DNA from 2 places in the Cytobacillus sp. Hm23 genome. Region 2 is predicted to be linked to the other one. Evidence: predicted binding sites of a transcription regulator. Region 2 holds the regulator's gene; the other holds the start of a gene.
What was found. Region 2 encodes LexA, which represses DNA repair genes until DNA is damaged. Its sites were predicted from a motif close to CGAACATATGTTCG; they were not measured.

Region 1 (3,218 bases), on a different contig from region 2:
TTAATGGAACATGTTATTTGTATAGAACTTTGAATGGAGGAATAATTAGTGGATAAACAAAATAAAGTAAAGTCGACGATGGAAGATGAGACGGAATTACCTTTGGGAACGACACTTAATCCCTCAGTTATGCTTACTGCAAATTTTGATTCAAATAATCCATTTAAATCAGAAATTCAGTTTTCTGGTGATTCAACAAACGAGCATGTCATACAGCAAGAAGCTAATGAATATATTGCTCAAAAAGAAATAGGACAATCAAAAAATAATTCGTAAAATTATATAAGTGATTTTCTATGGCAGAAATCACTTATATTATGAATATTTTGTGAATTCAAATAAATGAACAAATTTGTGTGCTATTATATAAAGGAAATATTTAGGTTAAAATTTATAGTTAGGAGTTGATGAAATGAATGCTGGGTCACATGGTGTCTTGCAAGGTTATGAGGTAAACAGGCACACAATGTCTATCTTGCCACATATTTATGGAGGAAGGCCAGTTTCAAAAATTATAGAAGAAACTGAGGAGTTTATTGTATTAATGAAGCCGCTTCAAATTATTGAAAGAAGTTGTATTTATTACGGTACAAGCTTCAAAGGAAGGCGTGAGGGTACATATAAGATTATTGGAATATCTTATAAAGCTCCCATCGCTATTGAGCCATCTAACATGATTTACCTCTTCCCTACACTCTCACCAAAAAAATCGTTATGTGCTTGGATTTCACACCCTCACGTTCAGGATCATAAGCCAGTCGCTGGAAATAAAACTGATGTAATCTTTGTAAATAAAACAAACATTGAATTGCCTATCTCTCATAGATCATTTAAGAATCAATTACATCGTACCGCTCAGTTGCAAACAAAATTAACACACCGCATTGATAACCATAATAGAAAAATGGCATTTTTGCTAACTCCAGAGAAAAAGAATGGGCAAGAATTTAGTCATAGTTACATAATGGAAGATAAAAGTAAACATGACTAAATGAAAGGCCCTTTGCGTGCGTAAACTTTGTTGCAATTGTTCCTAAAGAAGGTGAAAATGTTATTTTATGGAAAAACATTGTTTTATAGAAGAAAAGATGCCACGAAATCTAATGGTATACGTGTTTATTTTTTATACGAAAAACAAGAATCTATGTGAAAATAGTCTTTTGTAAACTTTGTTGCAATGTTAACGAAATTTGGTATGTAGGTAGTGGTTTAGCGATTGCAGTTAATTACTGATGAAAAGGTGCTACGAACACTAATTGAATACGTGTTTATATTTTAGTATGAACAACGATAATTACTCGGTAAACATTGAAATTAAAAGGAGTAAAGACAACAATCTCGAATCATATATACAACAGTAATACAAAGTTGTATATATGATTTTTATTTCCTCTAGATTTGCTGATCAACATACATGATATCAGTAGTAACACATTTAATTACATCCAACTATGTGCGTTTTAACATAGGATACTTATATTTCGGAGCAATATTACGATTATATGTTGATTTGCGGTTACCTTGCTTGCCATAAGATAATCGACAATGGGTAAAGTCTTGCATTCATACTATGTCATTTTTGAATTTGATAATGTTCCTTCTTTCGTATCAATAGGCTTCGCCGAATTAATTTTGTTATCTTGCAAGTATACAATCATTAGGTCCTGTACTTTATTTCTTATACGCGGATTAAAGTAATTGTGTCGCTCTTCATACCCTTTATAAATAAATAGAAAATCTGTGAAAGCTTCATCTCGGTTTACTTCACATACTTTTAAATCATTTTTGTACATTTCTTTCTTTATGTGTTGTAAATCTATTTGTATTTGTTTCATTGATTGTTCAATAATAGTTACGTATGGCTTTTTTAGTTTGAAATTACTTTGTTGAATGGTTGCTAAGTCTTTGTTTAAAACAATTAATAACATAGGCAAATAAATGGCCAACTCCATCATTGCTCGTTCTTCATTTGGAATTCTCGTCATACTATTTCTCCTTTCAGAAAGCTTTTTCAAGTATGTTATAACGAGTGAAGAATTAATGCTTCCTCGTGGTTTTCTTAAAAAATTGTGTAAACTTTACTGTAAAATAAGCAAGCTAGCAAAGTTTAGCACATGGGTATGAATAAGAAGAAAAGTGATTATGAAAAACTATAATGAATGTGAAAACAGCTTTATTACAGGAATAGAGAACGTATGTTTGGTTTATATCTTATTATAAATTATGAAAAAAAACAAGTATCTAAAATTGTGAAAAGGGTATAATTCACAATAGTTGTAGAAATGACATTTGTTTGATATTATATTTCCCAAAATTAACATTATACGTGTACAATATATGAAATAGTGGGTAAAAAATATGTATCTGACGATGAGGAGTAATAGACATGGACCTAGACACGTTAAGAGAACTTATAACGTTAGAAAATATATTATCTGTACTGGAAGAATATCGCTCATTAGGACCACTGCCTGGAATTTTCCTTCCATTAATTGAAGCGTTTTTACCGTTCTTTCCTTTATTTGTTTTTGTGATGGCAAATGCGGCTGCGTTTGGACTTTGGCTCGGTTTTATCTTTTCTTGGATTGGTGCATGTGCGGGTTCAATAGCGGTGTTTTTTCTAGTCCGAAAATTTGGCCAACAACGCTTCTTTTCTTTTGTTAGCCGCCATCCTAAAGTGAAAAGCTTAATGAATTGGGTTGATAGACATGGGTTCGGTCCATTGTTTTTACTCCTATGCTTTCCATTTACCCCATCTGCAGCTGTTAACATTGTTGCTGGCTTGTCAAACGTACGTGTACCTCAATTTATTCTTGCTGTATTGTGTGGGAAAATGGTGATGATTTTTACAATGAGTTGGGTTGGGTATGATATTGCTGCTTTAGTTCAGCAGCCTGTTCGATCAATTATTGTTGTTATTATCATTTTCATATTATGGGTCGTAGGGAAAAGACTAGAAGCAAGGTTTAATATTAAGCAAACAGCAAATTGATTATTGTTCCATGATACTGATACTGATAAAATAAAATTAAAAAATAGTTATGAAGGAGTTAATAGACAATGCCTCAACAAGAAAAAAATATTAAAAAAGAAGGAATTGAATGGCTTAAGTCTATAGGTATTGGAATTATTATTTTTGCATTTTTTAGAACATTCTTCTTTACGAATTATGTAGTAGAAGGTGAATCGATGATGCCTACCCTTCAGGATGGTAATAT
Region 2 (3,218 bases):
CTTTTCTTCCCTACAACGATGACTAACATGTAAAGTCACTTATATTGTACTAATTTGTAAACAATAGTAACAAAGCTTACGAACAGAGCCTAACGAAATTGCCTTACAATAACAACGTATTAAAAGTATACAATTTTAAATTGTATACTACAGCATTCTTCCATTCTATTGTTAGCCATCTACTCTAATTTATTATGCATATATTCTTTATACCGTCGATGTACCGTTGCTTTTGACACATTAAATCCGAGACCACGTAATGTAGCCGCTATATCTGAAAATGTGAGATTATTTTGACGTAACCTTATAATTTCCTCGATAGGTATTTCTTTTCTTTCTCTACCTGAGCTTGCATGGATGTTTTTTAAATTCCTCTCTGGCTTATAACCTTCTTCAATAGCACGTTTCATTCCCCGTTTAATTTTTAAATTATGTATTTTGCGTTGATATTCCTCAACAATGCTTACAATTTCCAACATCATGGAATCAGCTTCAGACAATTGTAGCTCTCCATGATGATGAACAGTATATATTTTAACTTTTTCTTTTAAAATAAAATGCAGCAAAGCTATTCTTGCATTACCCCTACCTAGCCTTGTCTCATCTTGTATTAAAAGGGCATCGATTTGCTGTTCCTTAATTTCATTCAATAATTCATAAATGCCATCTCTATCCATGTCATATCCGCTTGCTCTTTCTACAACCACTTTCTTCACATCAAAATGGTAACTGTTTGCAAGCTGGAGTAATTCTTCCTTTTGTCGTGTTAATGATGTCTCCTGTGTTTGTTTATTTGTACTAACACGACAATATATTATTGCTTTTTCCATTTCTACCTCCGATTAATTGTTAACAGCATAAGTATCATACATTTTATTACCTTCTGATTTTAACACTGGAATATAAATTTCATCACCATAAAAAATACTATCAGGAGCAATTTGATTTACATCCTCTACCCAACTGATAAAGTCATTTATTGACAAATCGTGACTGTTACTATACTCGGAAGCAATATCCCATAGTGTATCACCATCTTCTACTTTAATAATGATATAATCATTTTTCTCGATATCCTTATAAGAAGTAATTAGTGCAAAAGCAAAGCCGATAAAAACAGTAAAAAACAAGATATAGTAAATTTTAGATTGTTTCATAATAAGTCCCCCTGATCAACAGAATACATGTTCGTTTTTAGTTATTGTATACGAACAAATGTTTTATGTCAACAATTTTACGAACTTACGTTTGTTATACATGACAAGTCGTGCTATAATGAATGAAAGTAAAATCTTTCTAGTATATCCTTATCGTCTTAATAGATGATCTTAATTTTTAAATGTTATGGACGGGTATACATGCTAACCATAGAAAAGATTATTATAATGAGGTGCTAACGATGGCAAAATTATCGAAAAGGCAACAAGACATACTGGATTTCATAAAACAAGAAGTACAATCAAAGGGATATCCACCTTCTGTTAGAGAAATTGGAGAAGCGGTAGGGCTAGCTTCAAGCTCAACGGTTCATGGTCATTTATCTCGTTTAGAAAGTAAGGGATTAATCCGTAGAGATCCAACGAAACCTAGAGCAATTGAAATATTAGATTTAAATCCTGCTGATGTAATTCCAAAAAATAACGTTATGAATGTACCGATCATTGGAAAGGTAACAGCTGGTCAACCAATAACAGCGATTGAAAATGTTGAAGAATACTTCCCTCTTCCTGATAAACTTGTATCTCCTGACGAAAATGTTTTTATGCTTGAAGTAATGGGAGATAGCATGATTGAAGCAGGTATATTAGATGGGGATCACGTCATTGTTCGGCAACAACAAACTGCTTCCAATGGAGATATCGTTGTTGCAATGACGGAAGATGATGAGGCAACAGTTAAGAGATTTTTTAAAGAAAAAGACTACATAAGACTACAGCCAGAAAACTCAACTTTAGAACCTATTATTCTTCGTAATGTAGCTATATTAGGAAAAGTGATCGGGGTGTATCGTACCATTCATTAAAACATGATGTTACATAATGAATGTATGATCTACTCTTTGACAAATTATAAAAGGTTGTACCAATCAGTTCGATTAACATACAGGTTAGCAGTCCACAATGCTCTTTAACGTATTCATACTATCTCATATTATAATCCAATCCTTAGCTTAGAACGTCTGAGCTAAGGATTTTTTTGTCATATAGTAAGCTCCCTGCCAAATTATTTTTATTGGCTATTTTCACAATAGTTGCTGCTTTTAGTTTTAAGATATAAACACGTATATATAGTGTTCGAGACACCTTTTCTTCATTTTTAATTATTGATCTCCTATAAAACTAATAATGCTGTCCGTTTTTAGTAAAAAACAAAGTTCACAAAAAAGTCTTTAGTTTTAACTTTATCATTCAATGAATTGCTTAATAACTTGCTCTCATATTTCCTTCACTATGACCATTAATTTTATGCTTATTACCTTGAGTTAGACTTGACGGTCTAGACCGTACGGTCTATTATATATAATAAGAAAGCTCCATTAACTATTAGGTCATTTCCGCATAGCGTGTTTTTCGTACTAAAACACAAACACGAATACAACTAGATTTCGTGCCATCATTTCACATATAAAACGATGTATATTGAGTAACGATGTCTATATCTTCAGTATAAAGAACTAAAGCAACAAAGTTTACGAACAGAGCTAACTATTAAGATTAAAAACTTGTAGGAGATGATGTAATTGACGCAAGGATTTAATAAAGAATTCGAACACTCAGATGATTTAATGCAAGCAGCATTAAATGAATTTGTGGAAAAAGGCTATGAAAAAGCCTCATTAAATCATATTTTGAAGACGGCGAATATGAGTAAGGGATCATTTTACTATCATTTTAACAACAAGGAAGATCTTTACTTAAATCTCATAGACATTTTAATTCATAAAAAGCAAGAATTCCTTGTCAAGGTTATGAAGCCAAGTGATTATGCCAAAGACATTTTTTCGATATTTAAAACACAAATCCGAGTTGGAATGCAATTTGCCAATGAATACCCAGATATTAACCGTTTTGCAAACAGCTTTATTAAAGAGAAAGGAACTAACATATACGAAAAGGCGTTGACAAGGCATAATTTTCAGGATAATGATCAAATGAACAAGCTCATTGAAGCATCCTATAACAAAGGTGAAATAAGGCAGACACTACCACTCGAATTCG

Region 1: a site for LexA is predicted at 2,189-2,202, ahead of ACSVDA_RS19040 (YhjD family protein). Genes of this name have one in related genera too.

Annotation. Positions count from the first base shown of each region.
Region 1 is NZ_JBPXRQ010000037.1:29,379-32,596, forward strand. Features, by position in the region: gene ACSVDA_RS19030 (hypothetical protein) at 49-276, shown strand; gene ACSVDA_RS19035 (competence protein ComK) at 413-991, shown strand; gene ACSVDA_RS19040 (YhjD family protein) at 1,569-1,985, opposite strand; gene ACSVDA_RS19045 (TVP38/TMEM64 family protein) at 2,387-2,992, shown strand; gene lepB (signal peptidase I) at 3,061-3,218, shown strand, end outside.
Region 2 is NZ_JBPXRQ010000008.1:48,075-51,292, forward strand. Features, by position in the region: gene ACSVDA_RS06635 (YneB family resolvase-like protein) at 180-830, opposite strand; gene yneA (cell division suppressor protein YneA) at 843-1,157, opposite strand; gene lexA (transcriptional repressor LexA) at 1,400-2,023, shown strand; gene ACSVDA_RS06650 (TetR/AcrR family transcriptional regulator) at 2,741-3,218, shown strand, end outside.